Terriglobus roseus: one gene and its partners. The main gene of each other region encodes a partner of the protein of the gene in region 2 in a complex. Links are inferred from orthologs where the notes say so. Each region holds a gene or a part of one and is shown on either strand. Other genes may lie near its edges.

Region 1 (4,822 bases), 2.3 Mb from region 2 along the record:
ACCGCTGCTCCAGACGACGATCTGCCGAAGGTGCCTGAGTGGGATGAGCATGAGCGGCTTCAGAACGAGAAGGAAGTGCTCGGCTTCTTCGTCAGCGGTCATCCGATGGATAAGTATCGCGAGAAGCTGCGCAACATCAAGGGTGTTCTCGATACAGCAACAGCCTGCGAAATGAAGCCCGAGCCTGTGGTGTTTCAACGTGGCCAGCGCGAACCGCAGAATGAAATTCAGATTGCGGGTGTGATCTCCGGTCTGAAGGTGGCAAAGAGCAAGCGCAGTGGTGAAATGTACGCTTCGGCCATTTTGGAAGATACCGTTGGCAAGATTGATCTGATCGCGTTCCCCAAGGACTACGAGAAACTTCAGGAGAAGCTGAAGATCGATGTCCCAGTGCTGGTGCGCGGTTCCTTACGTGGCGAAGAAGACTCAGCCCCAAAGCTCTCTCTGACTGGAATTACGGCGTTGGAGGATGTGCAGATCAAGTTGCCGGAAGCGCTCCGTATCCGGGTGCCATTGCATCACCCTGACGCGGCGTTGCTGGAGAAGCTGGCGACGCTGTTTCAGGAACGTCCGGGACCGGGCAAGCTGCTGCTTGATCTGGAAGAGCCTGGAGAGTTCTGTGCTGTACTAGAGCCGCAAGGATTCAGTGTTTGCGCAGACAGGCTTTTCATTGATCAGGTAGAAGACCTGATCGGCGCAGGAGCCGTTAAGGTTATTAACTAACCAAAAGAGAAATGGGGCACGGCATGAATTGCTGTGCCCCATTCTGTCGCTTTAACGAACTTTGTGAACATCTGGCATCTTGTCGAAGATTTTGTCTACGGCTTTCTCACCCTTCTTTGCGTTCTTATCAGGGTTCTTTGAAAGATCATCGACAGCCGTTCCGCGAAAGATCAACTGATGTGTCCGTGCGTCATACACGTCCACAGCAAGGGTTCCTACGGGAATGTTGTAGACCGTTGTCGTGGCTGGCCCTCCACCGCCCCAGCGCCCCCAGCCATACCATCCGCCCCAGCCTCCATAACCCCAGCCGGGACCAAAGCCGTTATAGAACGTGGTGTACTCCTGACGATTGCGGACTCCGCCAATCGCAGTAACGGCAAGATCGCCACCTTGCGGCACTTCACGGAATCCGCGTTCCGTCAGAGAGGCAACGATATTGCTCCGCAGTCGCTTCTCAACGATGCCATCGGAAGCATGAACGCGATACACAGAGAAGGTGTGGTACTGCTGAAAGTTCGCGTCGTGGTCATAGTCTGTGCGGACATCCTGAGCCACGGCAAAGCTCAATGATCCAGCTAATGCAAACGAAAGAGCAAAACGAAGTATCCATGCGGGTCTGCTCATGGGCAAACACCTCCATAATGGTTAGGACGCGCGTTATGTCCTTATGGGTGTTGAAGAATCACGCCACCGCGCATCTGAAATAGCATAGGTCTTCGTCTCACAAAGAAGAGGGAATCCGAATGTTGCGTGACCATAAAGCAGTTGCGTACGCGATCATGCGTCTGGCTCTTGGAATGAACATCTTTGGCCATGGCTTTTTCCGCATTCTCAGCGGTGTAGGCAACTTCGCGAGTGGGATGGCGCAGGGAATGGACAAGGGGCCGTTGCCACACGTGTTGACGCTGAGCTTCGGCTACTGCATTCCATGGATCGAACTGACGGTTGGATTGTTAATCATCCTGGGCCTGTTCACGCGGTTCGCCCTGGCCTCGGGTGCTCTATTGATGGTGGCGCTGACCTTTGGCACAACGTCCGTTCAGAACTGGAATGGGGCAGGCACGCAATTGATGTACAGCTTTATCTTCTTTGCCATGCTGTGGTTGGTGGAGGCAAATACCTTTTCAGTAGATGGTTTGCTGTCGCGCCGCAAGTGAGAAGCAGCCGGTATAATCGGCAGGAGCCCTTGCGGGCGTTTGGATAAGACCCTGATGGCAGAGATTGAAGCAAAGCCCGTTGCCGCTCCAGTGCCGGAGGCGTGGCGTAAGACTGAGGTAGCACGGGACCCGCAGCGCCTCCATCCCATGAACTTCATTGACGCGATCTTTACCGATCAGAGCGAAATCCACGGTGACCGCAGCTTTGGCGACGATGCGGCGATGTTTACCGGTATGGCTCGCTTTAACGGTGATGAAGTTCTGGTCGTCTGCAATCGCAAAGGCCGCAACGTAAAGGAGCGCATGCAGTATCGCTTCGGTTCTCCGGAACCGGAGGGCTATCGCAAGGCTCTGCGCGCCATGAAGATTGCTGAGAAGTTTGGCAAACCTGTGTTCAGCTTCCTTGACCTTGCCGGTGCCTATCCCGGTCTGGGCGCAGAAGAACGCGGGCAGGGCGAAGCAATTGCCCGCAATCTGATCGAGATGTCTCGACTACGCGTTCCGACGATCACTGTCATTACCGGTGAAGGTGGCTCAGGTGGAGCGCTTGCTCTGGCCGTTGCGGACCGCGTGCTGATGTTGGAGAACGCGATCTATTCCGTCATCTCCCCCGAAGGATGCGCTTCCATCATGTGGAAGGACGCCTCTAAGCGGCAGCAAGCAGCGGAAGCCTTGAAGTACACCGCTCCAGACGTCTCGCGACTGGGCTGCGTGGATGGTGTGATTGCCGAGCCCGCAGGTGGCGCACAAGCGAACCAGGACGAAGCGATTGCGTTGGTCCGTGAAGCGCTGGAGAAGAATTACGCGGAACTGCGGTCTCAATCGGTGGACGAACTACTTGCAGCACGCTACAACAAGTTCCGCAATATTGCTGCGTTTTACGCGACGGCCTGAGGCTGCCTTCGTCTAATACCGGAACCCCTCTGGGAAGGCGTACGGATGCCATTTGCAAAACACTCTCTGCACAAACCATCACGTCCAGCGGCGACATTTCTTTTGTCAGCCGCATGGACCGTGCTTTCGCTGCTTTCTGCAAGCGAATTGTCGCAGCTTGTGCCAGTGATATGGGCCGATTTTGCACGCGAGGTGATTGCTGCGCTTCTGATGCTTGGCGGGTTCTATGCCATGGCACGATTCTGGGTGCCTGACCTGCGACCGCTCAGCAGTCTGGGATTTGTACGCAGACCAGGTATCGAAGGAGAGTTTGGGCGCGGCATTGCGCTGGGGTGGGGCATTGCGATTGCGTTGGTCCTGCCAGCGCTTCTGACAGGCAATCTGTCCATGCAGTTTTCTTTCGATGGACAAACACTGCTGCGGACGTTGTTGAGCATCGCTGTTCTGACCGCATTTGCGCTGGTGGTGCAACTGGTGCTCTCTGGTTTGCCGCTCCGTATGCTGGTCAAGGCTTCGAGTCCTGGCTGGGCTGCTGCAGCGGTCATCTTCGTTGTAACCATGCTGGCCATCACCGGCACTGCATCTCAGGGAAGAACGCTACCGGTTATGGTGCTCGCCGCATCGATTTTCGTGGTAGGGTTTCTGCGGACACGTGCCCTCTGGTTTTCGCTGGGTGTTCAGCTCGGTTGGTCCATTGTGCTGCAGATACTGTTCGGTTCCAGCTCACCATATACACCGGTCACCTTCGGAGTGGTTCAAAGCGGTGCGGAGGGCCCCATCTGGTTTACTGGTGGCCCGTTTGGACCCGAAGCATCCCTGATTACAGTTCTGGTTCTGATCGTCGCGCTCGTGGGAGCGTTTCGCCTCACCAAGGACTACGCCTGGCATTACACATGGCAGCCGCTTGAGGGTGCTGGACATCCGATGGATGTAGCGCCGCCGGCAGAACATCTCCGCGAGGAGAAGCGCCAGGCAGCTGCTGCGCCACTGATTCAGATTGGCGGATTGCAAACGCCACAGGCTCCCTATAACGAACGTAGTGACCCCGCGTAGCTCTTTTTAGACCACCCGGCGCACCGGACTTGCATATTGGCATGTATTAGGTCTAGAGTGCGTGTCATCGGGGTGCCGCGTCATGCGTCACAGAATTGCCGCCGTCTTGCTTGGTATCACTGCCGCGAGCAGTTGCGCTCTTTTTGCGCAACAGACACAAACCGTGGGACCGCTACCGCAGCGAGATGTGTTTGTGGTTGGTCCGGACACTTCAGTGGGCGACCCACTTCGAGACTTCAAGCCCACGCGCGTTGAATACACGCAAGACCCCATGGACATTGGGGGCAAGCGGGAACTTGTGCGCATGCTGCTGATGGAGCAGGGATTCGCACACCGCTCGTTGCCACTGGGTGCGCCGGGGCTGGTTCTCCATGCAAACGGACGCCTCACGGTCGACAACGACAGCCTGAAAAAGCGCATGTTTAAAGACGGCATGAGCGCGGCTGCAGGCGATCGCATCATGGTCACCGACATCAACATCCTCGGAGATCGCATTGACATCGATATCAACGGCGGCCCCTATCTGTCGCATCGTTTCTTGCGCCATATCTCCATCAACGACGTACCGCTGGCGGGCGACGGCGTCATGGGTGAACGGCCCACGGGAACGCGCATCACGTTGTTATTCGAAGGTAAAACCCCGCGTGTATCCGCAGCAGAAGTGAAGGCGCTGTTGGAACCTCTTCTGGACTTTGGCTTGAAGACTTCAGAGCAGGCTTACGCGGATACGCTTCCTGATCCCATCCGCAACGCCATCCTCGAACACGAAGTTTTAGTCGGGATGAATAGGCGCATGGTGCTGGCATCGCTGGGACAGCCGGACAGCAAACTGCGTGAGCGTGCCGCGGAAAGCAGCGACGGAGAAGTCTTTGAGGAATGGATTTACGGTAAAACACCGCAATCGATTCGATTCGTACGTTTCCGTGGTGACCGCGTCGTCCTGATGAAACTGGCTGCGCTCGGCAAGCCGATTGAAGTGCATGATAAGGAAGAGC
Region 2 (4,899 bases):
GCGCAATGGACAACGTCGTTACCCATTGGTATCGCTGCGAACACGAAGCTCACCGTGTTAGCAGGCACAGGTACTGCGACTGAACGCGACGGCGCAGCAGCAGTGACCATTGCAAAGCCGCTCGGCTATGTGTGGTTAAGGTTCGATAGCAAGTAGTTACAACTTCAGAACGTGCCAACCGGTGCTGTCCGAAACAGCAAGCTGAATCGGCCGCGGCGGCCCACTGGAAGGCACAGTAACCTCCACCCACAACGACGCATCACGCGACTGCGGCAAGGGCGAGGCTGCGTGTTCCGGCAGGAAGAAATTGACGCCCTGCTCCAGTGGAGCGTTATGGCAGTCCTGGCCCTCCCACAACGAGACAGCCTGCGAGTTGCCCGGTGAAAGTGTTGCGACAGCATGCACGGTTAAGTGGCCGTTCTCTGCACTCAGCGTCACAGGCCATACTCCCATCCTGCGCGTACTCGGCATGCCTCGAAACGCGCTGTAGGTGTTTGAGGGATCAATGCCGGACGCAGGGAGTGAACATCCATCCACGGCAAGCTGTAGTGCAAGGTAGCGGCCACGCAGCGGTGTAGAGGGATCAAACTGTTGCGTCCGCACCCACACGCGAGGCTTGGTGATGCGGTCAAGCGCATACGTTCCCGCAACGCTAAGCGCTATTGCCGACTGAATCAGCAGCAGAGTCACTGCAGCCTTTGTTCCAGAGAGTGTCATGCCGCCTCCTCTGTCATCTGCAACAGCAGCCTGCGGCGCAGACGCTCCAGTACGTAGCCACCGGCGAGAAACAACACGCCCAATCCGATCAGTCCCAGCGAGCGGTCCAGCTTGTCCATCAGGTCAGAGAAGTAGAACCACAGAACGACTACACCGAACGCAACCGTGGCATAGTTCACCACGCCACGCGCTTTGTGCCGAACACCCCACCACGCAAGCGCAGCAGCCGCCAACGCCAACAGCAGATAACTAAATACGGAAGGCTCCCAGGTCACATAGGGACGACTCCACGGATTGCCCAGATCAACGACGCCATGGCTTACGGGCCGTACCAGCCACGGCAACGCAATGCCCACAGCAACAGCTCCTGCAATCACCGGAAACGCTTCTCGGCTGCGAAGCCAGCCCCATGCCATCAGACCGATCACGAGCAATAGCCACAGTGCGCGATAGCGCAACGGTATAAAGCTGCTATAGCCCCGGGTGAAAAATACATAACGATACTGCCAGCCGTCAGCCAGAATGCCTACGGATACCGGTATTGCCAGTGCTTCCACGGCAAACAACCAGTTCCCCACCGCACGCACCGGCTCGGCCAGATACCGCAACAGGTAGACAGCTCCCACCAGCAACGCCAATCGCGACAGATAGACATTGCCGCCCTCGTACGGTTGCATGCGGTCACCCAACTCGCAGATAGCCCATGCAGGCACCAGCAGTAGCGTCAGCGTCTTCTGTGGCACGTCTCGCAGCAGCCACCATCCCGCAGCGGCACCCAGCGCCCACATCAAAATTGCGTTGGGCCAGTGCGCCTCGATATTGAAAATCTGTCCGGAAAGCGCAATCGCCCCACCCAGCGCAACGGTGCCAATGGCGTGCAGCGCCATCGCCAGCGCATCAAACCGTTCTCGCACAGCAATGGCCGCGCCGTGCAGCCCCACAAGCGCGCCCATAACCAGCAGCAGGCGGAATCCTGGTCCAATGTTGTCCCAGTGTGCCGCCACAAACAGCAAGATGCCCGCGCTAAGCAGCACGGCTCCAAAGATCAACGCCAGCCGCACCTGCCAGCGCTGCGCCTCAGGCCGCGGCGTGCGACTCGCATGTTCCTCTTCCCACGCACGAATGCGTTGGGCGGTTGCTGAGTCAATCACACCTGCTGCAGACCACTCCGCAAGCTTCGGTTCAATGTCCAGCATCATCGGTGCAGCAAGTGGAGCATTGCAGGAAAGATCCAGCAAGCGAAAAACAGGGGGTACCAACCCGCTTTTCCCAAAACAGATACACTAGGGAACGCGATGGCTTGGTTCAAACGGCAAGGCAATGAGATCGTCTCGGAGGCGGAGCGTACCGTCCGCACCGAAGGTTTGTGGGTTAAGTGCCCGGATTGCGGCAAGGCGATCTTCCGCGCGGAACTGGATGCAAACCTCCAGGTCTGCCCCTACTGCGGACATCACTTCAAGATGGACGCACGCCGCCGCATCGACCTCCTGCTGGAACCCGGCTATGAACTCGTCGATCTCGACCTCAAATCGACAGACCCGCTGAACTTCACCGACCTCAAGCCGTACAAGAAGCGCCTGGCCGAAGCGCAGGCCAAGACCGGCCTCAACGACGCCATCGTCAACGCCGTCGGCAAACTCGGTGAACACAACGTCGTCATCTCCGCCATGGAGTACAGCTTCATCGGCGGTTCCATGGGCGCCGTCGTGGGTGAAACCATCGCACGCGCTGTCGACCGCTCGCTGGATACGCGCAGCCCCCTGGTCATCATCTCCGCCAGCGGTGGCGCACGCATGATGGAGGGCATCGTCAGCCTCATGCAGCTCGCCAAAATCTCCACCGCGCTGGGCCGCCTGGCAGACGAGAAGATTCCCTACATCAGCCTCATGACCGACCCCACCACCGGCGGCGTCACGGCATCCTTCGCCATGCTCGGCGACCTCAACATCGCAGAGCCCGGAGCCCTCATCGGCTTCGCCGGCCCCCGCGTCATCGAGCAGACCATCCGTCAGAAGCTGCCCGAAGGCTTCCAGCGGTCTGAGTTCCTGTTAGAGCACGGCTTCCTCGACGCCGTAGTCTCCCGCAAGGACACCAAGGCCTACCTCGACCGCGCCTTCACCTGGATGACAGCCTAACCAGTTCCCAAACTGGTTCTGCTAAAACACATTTACGGTGTTCTGCGCGACAGAACGACCGTCCTCAGTGTTTACTTCTGACATAAGAACACAACATCCAACGACACAGACCGCAGGCCCTGCGGCCGTGTCGTTATTGACGTATATCGCCAAACGGAACGAAACCGCTCAATGACGCACATCGCATCCCCCCGTCGCCTTTTCTGTAGCGCACTTACCACCATCACCCTGCTCGTTTCAGTCGCTTTCCCGGCACTTGCAGGAAGCCAGGTAGCGCGCCGGTTGTATTCTCTGCCCTCGTCGTCTGATCCCCGCGTCTCCCTGCCAGATACACTTTCACCGCGTGTGAAGACCGCATCGGTCCTGGGCCACCTTGGCGGCGAAACGCAGCTCACAGGCATGTCGCTGGTACTGAAGCCGACGGATGCACAGTCCGTCGCGCTGCAACAGTTGCTGCTGGACCAGCAGAATCCGTCCTCGCCGCAGTACCACCAGTGGCTCACGCCGCAGACCTACGGCGAACGCTTCGGCCTCTCCGACGCTGATCTGAGCATCGTGAAGGACTGGCTCACCTCCAAAGGCTTCACCGTAGACGAGGTGGCGCCCAGTCGCAATCGCATTGTCTTTTCAGGCACCGCATCAGCAGTGGAGAGCGCCTTTACGACCACCCTGCAACGCTTCCACCGTGCCGACCAGGACTACTTTGAAAACAGCACCGCAATCAGCCTCCCGCAATCCTTAGCCGCGGTGGTCAGCGGCATCACCGGTGTCAGCAGTTACCACATCCAACCCCCCGTGCTAACGCCGCAGGTGGTTGCCCCGCAATACACCACGGGGACAGGTACGCACTATCTCGTGCCGTGGGACTTCCGCCAGATCTTCAGCATGAACACTCTTGTTTCTCAGGGCTATGACGGCACAGGAATCAAGATTGGCGTCATCGGTCAGTCTTCCGTTACCTCGGCTCAACTCACTTACTTCCAGCAACTCACCGGGCAGACACAGAAGCTGCCCACCATGGTGCTTGTGCCAAATACTGGCACCTCAGGCCAACTGTCCGTGAACGATGAGCAGGAGAGTGAGCTTGATCTTGAGTACGCCAGCGGCAGCGCTCCTGGCGCTCAGGTTCTGTTCATTTACACCGGTACGACACAGTCCAGCTCAAATAACGGCGTCTTCACTGCGCTCATTTACGCGGTCACCAACAACCTCGCGCCAATCCTCACGTTGAGTTACGGATCTTGTGAGAATCAAGCCGCCTCTTATGCCAACGCGGTGTTAGAGCTCGTGTTGGCACAGGCGAGCAGCCAGGGGCAGACCGTCCTCGTTTCCTCCGGTGACTGGGGCGCGACTTCATGCGAAACGCCTAACAGCAATGGCATCGTCACCAGCGCACAGGGCGGCCTCTCCGTCTCTTATCCGGCATCCTCGCCAAATGTAACGGCGGTCGGAGGCACCGCGCTAACGGGAACCAGCACCCAATACTGGAACGCGTCCAATAACAGCTATCGCGGCTCCGCTCTCGGATACATACCTGAGACTTCGTGGAATGATTCCTCCCCCACGCTAGGGCTATCTGCCAGCGGTGGCGGTGCGAGCAGTGTCTTCGGTAAACCTTCTTGGCAAGCCGGAGTAGGCGTCCCCTCGGACAGTCATCGTGACATCCCTGACGTCGCCTTTCCGTCCTCCCCTCAGACCATCGGATACCTTGTCTGCGTCGTTGGAACCTATCAGTGCACCAATGGTTCAACCTTCGGAGGATCTTCCGGAACATACGTCTTCGGAGGCACATCGGCTGCCGCGCCCAATTTTGCTGCAATGCTGGCCGTGGTGGAACAAGCCACTGGCAATGCCTCTGGCTTGGGAAACATCAACCCCAAGCTTTACTCCCTGGCAGGAGCAAGTAACGCCAGCAGCATCTTTCACGACATCACCGCTGGCAACAACATGGTGAACTGCGTCGTGGGAACGACGGGCTGTACATCTGGCGTCATGGGTTATAACGCGACGACAGGCTATGACCAGGTAACGGGCCTGGGCTCTGTCG
Region 3 (4,904 bases), 2.8 Mb from region 2 along the record:
CGTCTCCCGTCATCGCCGTCAATCTGCCAGGTCGCAACAAACTTGGCACTATTGGTCCCAAGTTGAAGAACATCGACGTGCGCTTTGCAGAGGATGGAGAGTTGGAGGTTCGTGGTCCCAGCATCTTCAAGGGCTATTGGCAAAAGCCGCAGCAGACTGCGGATGTCATGGATGGCGAGTGGTTCCGAACGGGCGACATTGGCAAGATCGACTCGGAAGGCTTTCTCTCCATCACTGACCGTAAAAAAGAACTGATCAAGACTGTGGGCGGCAAGTTTATTGCGCCTCAGCCGATTGAGAACAAGCTGAAGGTCTCATCGCTCATCGGCTTTGTGGCCCTGCAGGGCGACAAACGAAAATACGTCGCTGCGATCGTTTCTCCCAACTTTCCAGTATTGGAAGAGTGGGCCAAGCAGCAGGGAATCAACGCATCGGATCGCAGAACCTTAGTTCAGGATGACAACGTCATTAAGCTTTATCAAAAAGAATTTGATCGAGTGAATCAGGAGGCTGCGCCATGGGAAAAGGTGAAGCGGTTCCGGTTAGTGTCCGATGAATGGACAGTGGATGGCGGTGAAGTAACCCCCAGTCTGAAGCTCAAGCGGCGTGTCGTTGCTGCTAACTATGCGAAAGAAATCGAAGCAATGTATAGCGGTGCGGATGCGGAATGAAATAGCTAACTTACTCGTTGCGTTCCGGAACCCCGATAAATGACACAACCAGAAGAATTTGCTTGTACCGGAACTTGGAAAGCTGTACAAGTATGGGGCCGGGAAGCTGTGACTTCCTGCGAATCCTAAATCTCCTGGGAAGAAACCATGCCGAACGCCGCAGAAATAGCTATTCGCGAAGTCATGGATATCCGCCAGGCAGCCGGATATCTGGGAATCAGCAGCGACACGCTGTACCGCTATGCCTCGGAAGGATTTGTGCCCGCGTTTAAGCTGGGAAACCGCTGGCGGTTCAAGAAGACCCTGCTCGATACATGGATGGATCGCCAGTCAGGCATCGTGGCACCTGAGCCGGTAACAGTGAAGGCTGAAAGCAAGAAGCCAGCACGTTCCGCAAAATAGTTCAGGCAGGTTGCAGCGTAAGCAGCGTGAGTTCTGGTGGGCAGTTAAACCGGAATGGTAGGTGCATGCAGCCGAGGCCGCGATTTACATAGACCTGCATCGCAGAATCGCCCACCTTGTGCAGATCCTCCACATATTTCTCACCCATGGCAGGCAACAGGATTGGCGGTAGGAACGGAAGCCGCACCTGTCCTCCGTGTGTATGGCCCGCCAACATCAGATCTACATCGTAGTTCTGAGAAGCAACGGTGTCGGCAAAATCCGGTTCGTGTCCCAGCAGGACGATCGGTTCGTTCGGTTTTCTTTTTGGCATAGCGAGCGCGAGATTGGGCACGTCGAAGTAAGCATCAGCAATGCCGGAAACCCAGATTCTTTCGCCTCGTCTTTCAAGTGATGTGAATTGGTTCAATAACAGCTTGAGGCCGTTGCGACCAAGCGCATCGGCTACGTCTCGCTTAATCGGCGCATCATGATTGCCAAGAGAGCAGAAGCGTATCGAGCATTTAATCTCGCTCAGAATTTCGGCGCAGGCGTATGCATTCGGGACTGATTGGTTGCGGTTGTCGTCCTTGACTGTGGTGACGAAATCGCCTGTGAGCGCAACCATGTCCGGCGCAAGTTCATTCACCCGCCGAACGGCATGGCGGACGAAGAATGATTCGTCATAGTTATGAAAGTGGAAATCACTGAGCTGTGCGATGCGGAAGCCGTGAAACGGAGCAGGTAGATTGCGGATGTAAACCGTGCGCTCCACGGTCATGAGCAAGTGCCGTTCAATCTCGCCAGCGTAAAGGGTTAGACCACCTGCGGTAAGCGCAGCGCCCGCGAGAAACCGTCGTCGCGTAAGGTTTTCTATTGCGCTCTTCCGCGAGGACATACGTCATGATACCGGCTCAGCCATGCGACAGGGAAACACCTGGCATCGTATCCTGTTAAAGATGATGCATCGCGGACGTATCCGCCATCTGGCACAGGAGTTGCGACGCCGGTCGATACCGTCGCTGTTGGTTACAAACCTTCCAGACGTCCGTTATCTAACGGGCTTCACAGGATCAAATGCCGCATTGGTCGTGGTGGCTGAGCCGCGTGTGTCTGCGCGACTATTTACCGACGGCCGCTACACAGTGCAGGCTAAGCGCGAAGTGCAAGGCGCGACTGTTCGCATCGCTCCGAAATCCGCACTTGCAGAGGCATGCGATTGGGCGGAGCAACATGCGGCCCGATGTGGTTTCGATCGCAGCCAAACTACTGTCGCCGCCTTGGCTTCTATGAAGAAGTCCCTAGGAAAGAGAAGCTTTTTCGTTCCCGCGGACGGCTTGATCGCAGCGTTGCGGATGGTCAAGGATGCCATTGAGGTGGATTACATGCGCCGAGCGGCGTCTTTGACTTGTTCGCTCTACGAGGGGCTGCTCGGGTGGATTGAACCAGGCATGCGGGAGCGAGACATTGCTGCTGAGCTTGAACACCGCGCACGTCTGTCCGGTGCGGAAGCCATGAGTTTCGAAACAATCGTGGCTTCGGGTGAACGCAGCAGCCAGCCACATGCCCGTGCCACCCAAGCGCACATCTCTGCGGGAAACCTGGTCACACTCGACTTTGGCATTGTTCTGGATGGTTATTGCTCTGATATGACCCGCACCTTCGCTGTGGGATACGGTGAAAAGCCGGTGCCGCCAAAGGCAAAAGTGCGCTGGGCAGAACAGCGCGAAGTATTTGGAGCGGTTCTTGCTGCACAGCAGGCCGGGGTTAACGCAGTGCGTGCAGGTGCTACCTGTGGCGAGGTGGATCGTGCTGCGCGATCCGTTTTGGAGGCGGCAGGGTATGGAAAATACTTCACCCACTCCACCGGACATGGCGTCGGACTGGAAATTCATGAGGTTCCCCGGGTAGGGAAAGACAGTAAAGACGTTCTGAAGGCCGGAACCGTGATTACAATCGAACCCGGGGTGTATCTGCCCGGACGCTTCGGCGTGCGCATCGAAGATTCTGTACTGGTCACTGAAGATGGCGCCGAGGTGCTGACCCCCGCACACAAAGGCTGGATGGAACTGTAACGCCGACACAGCAAGGCAGGCATAAGGAAGATGATGGAACAGAACGATTTGCAGGAACTTCGCGAGCTTGTCTCCTTCTTGAAGGACAACGGAATCGCCGAATTTGATCTTCACCGCGGAGAGCAGCATGTCCGCATCAAGTTTTCGCAGCCTGCGGCACCGATCGCGTTCGATCCGGCGCAGTTTGCGCATTTTGCGGCTGCTCCGCACGTAGCCCCGGCACCCGTAGCGGCCGCTCCGCTGGCTGTTCCTGCGCCTGCAGCGGCGGCTTCCCCGGCAGAGGTGCTGCACGAGGTGAAGTCGCCCATCGTGGGTACGTTCTATGAGAGCTCCGCTCCTGGTTCTGCTCCGTTCGTGAAGGTGGGTGACACCATCTCCGTTGGCCAAGTGGTGTGCATCGTGGAAGCCATGAAGCTCATGAACGAGATCGAGAGCGACGTTGCCGGTGAAGTGGTGAAGATCCTCACTGAGAACGGGACGCCCGTGGAATACGGTCAGCCGCTGTTCGCGGTACGGCCGCGGTAAGGACGTGGGCATGTTCAAGAAGGTCCTGATCGCAAACCGTGGCGAGATCGCGCTGCGTGTTATCTCGGCTTGCCGGGAGCTTGGCATCCGTACGGTGGCCGTATACTCCGAGGCTGACCGCAACAGCCTCCATGTCCGCTTTGCGGATGAGGCTATCTGCATTGGTCCGCCACGTTCGGCAGAGAGCTACCTCAATGTTCCCGCAGTCATCTCCGCTGCGGAGATCGCGGATGTGGATGCCATTCATCCCGGTTATGGCTTGCTGAGTGAGAACGCCAACTTCGCCGAAGTGTGCCGCGCGAGCAACATCAAGTTCATCGGACCGCGCCCTGAAGTGACGCGCATGATGGGTGAGAAGTCCACCGCCCGGCAGACGATGAAGGCGGCTAACGTGCCTATCCTGCCGGGGTCCGATGGTGTTATCGGATCGGTGGAAGAGGCGCTGCAGTGGGCTGCGGATGTGCGCTACCCGGTGATCCTGAAGGCTGTGGCTGGTGGCGGCGGACGCGGTATGCGTATCGTCCGTTCGGCTGACGAGCTTCCCGGTTTGTACAACCAGGCATCGACCGAGGCGCTGAACGCCTTCGGCAATGGCGACCTGTACATGGAGAAGTTCATCGAGCGTCCTCGCCACATTGAGTTCCAGGTGTTGGCGGACGAGCATGGCAACGTGATGTCGTTGGGCGAGCGTGAGTGCTCTATTCAGCGTCGTCACCAGAAGCTGATCGAGGAAGCTCCGTCGCTGCAGATTACGCCGGAGATCCGTACGCGTCTTGGCGGCGTGATTGAACGGTCGCTGCGTGAGATCGGTTACTGGAACGCTGGCACGATCGAGTTCCTGATGGATGAAGATGGCGAGATCTACTTCATCGAGATGAACACGCGTATTCAGGTTGAGCATCCGGTTACGGAGTTGATCACGGGCATCGACCTGGTGAAGGCGCAGTTGCGCATTGCATCGGGTGAGAAGCTACCGGACATTGTGCCGGCTCGTCCGACGATCAATGGCCACGCGATCGAGTGCCGCATCAACGCTGAACATCCTGAGAAGTTCACTCCTTCCGCGGGCAAGATCACGGCTTGGAATGTGCCGGGCGGAAATGGTGTTCGTGTGGATACGAACCAGTACCAGGAAGGCGTTGTTCCGCCTTACTACGACAGCATGATTGCCAAGGTCATCTGCCATGGCAAGGACCGCGAAGAGGCGATGAACCGCATGCAGCGCGCTCTGAGCCAGTTTGTGGTGGAAGGC
Region 4 (4,843 bases), 2.8 Mb from region 2 along the record:
GGAACCGTGATTACAATCGAACCCGGGGTGTATCTGCCCGGACGCTTCGGCGTGCGCATCGAAGATTCTGTACTGGTCACTGAAGATGGCGCCGAGGTGCTGACCCCCGCACACAAAGGCTGGATGGAACTGTAACGCCGACACAGCAAGGCAGGCATAAGGAAGATGATGGAACAGAACGATTTGCAGGAACTTCGCGAGCTTGTCTCCTTCTTGAAGGACAACGGAATCGCCGAATTTGATCTTCACCGCGGAGAGCAGCATGTCCGCATCAAGTTTTCGCAGCCTGCGGCACCGATCGCGTTCGATCCGGCGCAGTTTGCGCATTTTGCGGCTGCTCCGCACGTAGCCCCGGCACCCGTAGCGGCCGCTCCGCTGGCTGTTCCTGCGCCTGCAGCGGCGGCTTCCCCGGCAGAGGTGCTGCACGAGGTGAAGTCGCCCATCGTGGGTACGTTCTATGAGAGCTCCGCTCCTGGTTCTGCTCCGTTCGTGAAGGTGGGTGACACCATCTCCGTTGGCCAAGTGGTGTGCATCGTGGAAGCCATGAAGCTCATGAACGAGATCGAGAGCGACGTTGCCGGTGAAGTGGTGAAGATCCTCACTGAGAACGGGACGCCCGTGGAATACGGTCAGCCGCTGTTCGCGGTACGGCCGCGGTAAGGACGTGGGCATGTTCAAGAAGGTCCTGATCGCAAACCGTGGCGAGATCGCGCTGCGTGTTATCTCGGCTTGCCGGGAGCTTGGCATCCGTACGGTGGCCGTATACTCCGAGGCTGACCGCAACAGCCTCCATGTCCGCTTTGCGGATGAGGCTATCTGCATTGGTCCGCCACGTTCGGCAGAGAGCTACCTCAATGTTCCCGCAGTCATCTCCGCTGCGGAGATCGCGGATGTGGATGCCATTCATCCCGGTTATGGCTTGCTGAGTGAGAACGCCAACTTCGCCGAAGTGTGCCGCGCGAGCAACATCAAGTTCATCGGACCGCGCCCTGAAGTGACGCGCATGATGGGTGAGAAGTCCACCGCCCGGCAGACGATGAAGGCGGCTAACGTGCCTATCCTGCCGGGGTCCGATGGTGTTATCGGATCGGTGGAAGAGGCGCTGCAGTGGGCTGCGGATGTGCGCTACCCGGTGATCCTGAAGGCTGTGGCTGGTGGCGGCGGACGCGGTATGCGTATCGTCCGTTCGGCTGACGAGCTTCCCGGTTTGTACAACCAGGCATCGACCGAGGCGCTGAACGCCTTCGGCAATGGCGACCTGTACATGGAGAAGTTCATCGAGCGTCCTCGCCACATTGAGTTCCAGGTGTTGGCGGACGAGCATGGCAACGTGATGTCGTTGGGCGAGCGTGAGTGCTCTATTCAGCGTCGTCACCAGAAGCTGATCGAGGAAGCTCCGTCGCTGCAGATTACGCCGGAGATCCGTACGCGTCTTGGCGGCGTGATTGAACGGTCGCTGCGTGAGATCGGTTACTGGAACGCTGGCACGATCGAGTTCCTGATGGATGAAGATGGCGAGATCTACTTCATCGAGATGAACACGCGTATTCAGGTTGAGCATCCGGTTACGGAGTTGATCACGGGCATCGACCTGGTGAAGGCGCAGTTGCGCATTGCATCGGGTGAGAAGCTACCGGACATTGTGCCGGCTCGTCCGACGATCAATGGCCACGCGATCGAGTGCCGCATCAACGCTGAACATCCTGAGAAGTTCACTCCTTCCGCGGGCAAGATCACGGCTTGGAATGTGCCGGGCGGAAATGGTGTTCGTGTGGATACGAACCAGTACCAGGAAGGCGTTGTTCCGCCTTACTACGACAGCATGATTGCCAAGGTCATCTGCCATGGCAAGGACCGCGAAGAGGCGATGAACCGCATGCAGCGCGCTCTGAGCCAGTTTGTGGTGGAAGGCATTCACACGACGATTCCGCTGCAGCAGAAGATCTTCAGCGATCCCGACTTCCGCAAGGGTGACTTCGATACGAAGTTCATGGAACGCTTCTTTGAAAAGGAAGCTGCACGCAAGAAGGCGGAAGCGGAGAACGAACCCACAGGTGCATAAGCAGGGAGGGTACCCCCCTCCCCCCCGTTTTTCTAAAATCGTCTTTCTATTGGGTTTACGGTTCTGGCGTCGCTAAAATCGTCTGCCCATTGGAGTTAGAGGCAAAATCGTCTTTCTAAAAGAGTTAGGGCCACGCGCAAGCGTGGCCCTTTGTCTCTAGTTCTATTTTAGCCGTTTGACGGAAATACCATGCCAACTCTATTTGCTGTGGTTTGTTGGGTTTAAGTGGGTTGAGGACTTGACAGCATCAATCTCTCTTTCTCAATCAGGCCCGGATGTCCGCTTTTGCTTCAGGTCTATGAGTGCATTGGCCTGTTGTCTCCAACCAAGTAGTGGTCGTTGCCGGGACTCCGACCTTTCAGGCCTTCCGATCGGGAAATTTATTGGATGGTAACGGTGAATGTAATGGTGTGGATGGTTGTGCCGCTAGTAGCGGTGACCGTCAGGGGGTACGTTCCGGCGACGGGGTAGAGGGTTTGGGGACCGGAGGGCCCGCTAGAGCGAATGGAATCTCCGCAGCCGACGACGGAGAGCAGGCCGGCAAAGAGGCTAACGGCGAGGAAGAGCGAGCCTCCGCAAATGAGGTGACGCGGCCTCGGGATGGCGCTCCCCACTCTGCGACGGCGGGTGAAGACCAGAGCGAATATACCGAGGGGCAGAGTTCCAGCGACGATGGCGGTGGACGCGCCGGGATTCAAGGGAGACCGACGGGGTGTCAGAGATGCGGACTGGACGTCGGCCTGGAGAGTGAGAGTGGCTGTGGCGGCGCCACCGGTAGGCGTGACGCTGGGGGAAGAGATCGAGCACGTGGAGTTGGTGGGTGCACCGGTGCAGGTGAGGGAGGTCGCGGCCGAGAAGCCATTGAGGGGTGTAAGAGAAATGGTGGTGGTTGCGGCGGAGCCGTGGGTGACGGTAGCCGTGGGAGAGGACAGCGACAGGGAAAAGTCGGCCGCGGCGACGGCGTCGGTGATGATGAGCGTGGTCGGGGGGGTGGTCTGCTCTTGCCCTACGTGAATGCCGGGGAAATAGACCTGGATGGCGTGAGACCCCACTGCAAGAGTGGACGTGATGTACGAGGCAACACCGTTGACCAGCGTCACACTCGCAAGGTTCTTACCCGAATCGATAAACGTGACGGAGCTAACCGGCGTTCCATAGTTCGCAGTCACAGTCGCTCGTAGCGTGACTGCCTTGCCGAATGCGGCTGGGTTGGGTGTGACTGTCAGCTGGATGGTTGTCGTGTCGTTCGAGAGGATATTCAGAACCGCCCCCCCGGACTGGCTGGGAGCATAGAGAGAGTTACCGTGGAAGACGGCGACGAGTTCGTGAGCGCCAGCGGCAAGGGAGCTCGTGGTGAGGGTCGCGGTATTGCCCATGAGTGGCAGAGTAGCGATGGCTTTATAGGGTGGAAAGCCAACTTCGTCGACGAGATCAACGGAGCCGGTAGGATGACCGCTAGAGGCTGTTTCCGTAACGGTGAATGTGATAGGTATACCCGACACGAAGTTAAAGAAGTATGAGGGGTCGGCTCTAAGGTCGGGAGAGACGGTCAGGTCGGTGGCTGTCTGCAGCGTCGGCGCAATAACCTGAGTGTCGTGCAGAAAAATCTGGGCGGTGTTCTGGCCGGACTCGGTGGTTACGAGGTCATTGAGACCGTCGCCATCAAGGTCAGTGATGACGGTTGCGGAGTTACCCCAGGCAGTAGCCGAGAGCCCTTCAAGTAGTGAATTGGGCGCGCGGAAAGTGCCGTCGCCGTTGCCAGCGAAGATGAGCAACGCGTTTCCCGTATCGTTCGCGATGACATCGGGAGTTCCGTCGCCGTCGACGTCTCCAACGGCGACGGTCAGTAAGTAGGCCAGATCCCCGGGTGCCGTAGTGTTCTGAGGCGCGAGAAACTGACCGGGATGGGCGGGATCTCCAAGGTATACGGAGAAGAAGCTACCCTTGCCTGAGACCACCACGTCCGGGAGACCGTCGTGGTTGAGATCCTGCACCGCGATGCTATTGATAAGGGCGGGCGGGCTACTAAAAGCGGGAGCGAGGAACTGCCCGGGATGGGTTGGGTCAGCCAGGAAGACGATAAACTCCCACGTGATGCTGCCTGCAGGCGTGTTGCTGTTATCCGACGGCGCGCAACGCACGATAAGATCAGGCCAGCCGTCGCCGTTCATGTCCGCCGCATTGAGACCAACGACGTCGTAACCGGAAAACGATGAACTGGTGACGCTTGAGGTGAAGGTGCCGGGTGCGGACTGCTGGTTCAGCGCGACAGTAATGCCGCTGGGATTCGCGGAGACTGCATTCCCCACGACGTAGGCAATGTCCGGCAGGCCGTCGTGATTGAAGTCTGCAATGGCAATGGGAGTTCCATGCCCCTCGACCACCTTCGTCGCCGGAAGAAAGGACCCCGGTGACGCGGGATTGTTCCGGAAGAACAACGTAAGTTGGCCACCTCCGCCTGTAAAGACCAGGTCGACAAGACCGTCGGCGTCGAGATCGACGGCGAGCACGCGGATGAAGCCGTCGAGGTTGTTGGCAGTAATTGGTAGGTTGGCAGGCGGGAGAAAATGGCCGGGTTTGTCGGCAAGCGAGACGGCCAGGGCATCGGGATAGCCTTGCACGGTGGCGATATCGGGGATGCCGTCGTTGTTGAAGTCTGCAACCACGGCGCCCGCTAGCTCGTTATAGGCACTGCTGACGGAGAAATCGATCGTCTGGGCGTAGCGAAGGGCGCTAGTGGAGGTGTAGTTCCCTGGAGTAACTGTGAGGGCGACGGGGGAA

Evidence for each region.
Region 1: the proteins of accD (region 2) and BLT38_RS08035 are in contact, whole or in part, in a solved structure (PDB 8UXZ), measured with the Escherichia coli proteins. The link is inferred for Terriglobus roseus from one-to-one orthologs.
Region 3: the proteins of accD (region 2) and accB are in contact, whole or in part, in a solved structure (PDB 8UXZ), measured with the Escherichia coli proteins. The link is inferred for Terriglobus roseus from one-to-one orthologs.
Region 4: the proteins of accD (region 2) and accC are in contact, whole or in part, in a solved structure (PDB 8UXZ), measured with the Escherichia coli proteins. The link is inferred for Terriglobus roseus from one-to-one orthologs.

What each region holds. Positions count from the first base shown.
Region 1 is NZ_LT629690.1:1,884,123-1,888,944, forward strand. What follows is about bases 1,010-3,854. They hold BLT38_RS08035 (acetyl-CoA carboxylase carboxyltransferase subunit alpha), read left to right. Parts: upstream 1,010-1,934; coding sequence 1,935-2,774; downstream 2,775-3,854. Other genes in these bases: BLT38_RS08025 (DUF4136 domain-containing protein), read right to left, coding at 1,010-1,347; BLT38_RS08030 (DoxX family protein), read left to right, coding at 1,467-1,880; BLT38_RS08040 (hypothetical protein), read left to right, coding at 2,820-3,827. In the rest of the region: dnaE (DNA polymerase III subunit alpha), read left to right, coding at 1-723; more of BLT38_RS08025, read right to left, coding at 775-1,009; BLT38_RS08045 (DUF2845 domain-containing protein), read left to right, coding at 3,910-4,822. UniProt on the Escherichia coli protein: Component of the acetyl coenzyme A carboxylase (ACC) complex. First, biotin carboxylase catalyzes the carboxylation of biotin on its carrier protein (BCCP) and then the CO(2) group is transferred by the carboxyltransferase to acetyl-CoA to form malonyl-CoA.
Region 2 is NZ_LT629690.1:4,183,768-4,188,666, forward strand. What follows is about bases 1,011-3,932. They hold accD (acetyl-CoA carboxylase, carboxyltransferase subunit beta), read left to right. Parts: upstream 1,011-2,012; coding sequence 2,013-2,852; downstream 2,853-3,932. Other genes in these bases: BLT38_RS17525 (DUF2157 domain-containing protein), read right to left, coding at 1,011-1,976; BLT38_RS17535 (protease pro-enzyme activation domain-containing protein), read left to right, coding at 3,024-3,932. Also shown: BLT38_RS17515 (alpha-galactosidase), read left to right, coding at 1-156; BLT38_RS17520 (GDYXXLXY domain-containing protein), read right to left, coding at 157-717; more of BLT38_RS17525, read right to left, coding at 714-1,010; more of BLT38_RS17535, read left to right, coding at 3,933-4,899.
Region 3 is NZ_LT629690.1:1,415,586-1,420,489, forward strand. Bases 1,978-4,904 are described here. They hold accB (acetyl-CoA carboxylase biotin carboxyl carrier protein), read left to right. Parts: upstream 1,978-3,157; coding sequence 3,158-3,652; downstream 3,653-4,904. Other genes in these bases: BLT38_RS06080 (M24 family metallopeptidase), read left to right, coding at 1,978-3,127; accC (acetyl-CoA carboxylase biotin carboxylase subunit), read left to right, coding at 3,663-4,904. Outside these bases: BLT38_RS06065 (AMP-dependent synthetase/ligase), read left to right, coding at 1-671; BLT38_RS06070 (helix-turn-helix domain-containing protein), read left to right, coding at 819-1,073; BLT38_RS06075 (metallophosphoesterase), read right to left, coding at 1,075-1,950; more of BLT38_RS06080, read left to right, coding at 1,973-1,977. UniProt on the Escherichia coli protein: This protein is a component of the acetyl coenzyme A carboxylase complex; first, biotin carboxylase catalyzes the carboxylation of the carrier protein and then the transcarboxylase transfers the carboxyl group to form malonyl-CoA.
Region 4 is NZ_LT629690.1:1,418,578-1,423,420, forward strand. The notes cover bases 1-2,866. They hold accC (acetyl-CoA carboxylase biotin carboxylase subunit), read left to right. Parts: upstream 1-670; coding sequence 671-2,062; downstream 2,063-2,866. Other genes in these bases: BLT38_RS06080 (M24 family metallopeptidase), read left to right, coding at 1-135; accB (acetyl-CoA carboxylase biotin carboxyl carrier protein), read left to right, coding at 166-660; BLT38_RS06095 (FG-GAP-like repeat-containing protein), read right to left, coding at 2,443-2,866. In the rest of the region: more of BLT38_RS06095, read right to left, coding at 2,867-4,843. UniProt on the Escherichia coli protein: This protein is a component of the acetyl coenzyme A carboxylase complex; first, biotin carboxylase catalyzes the carboxylation of the carrier protein and then the transcarboxylase transfers the carboxyl group to form malonyl-CoA.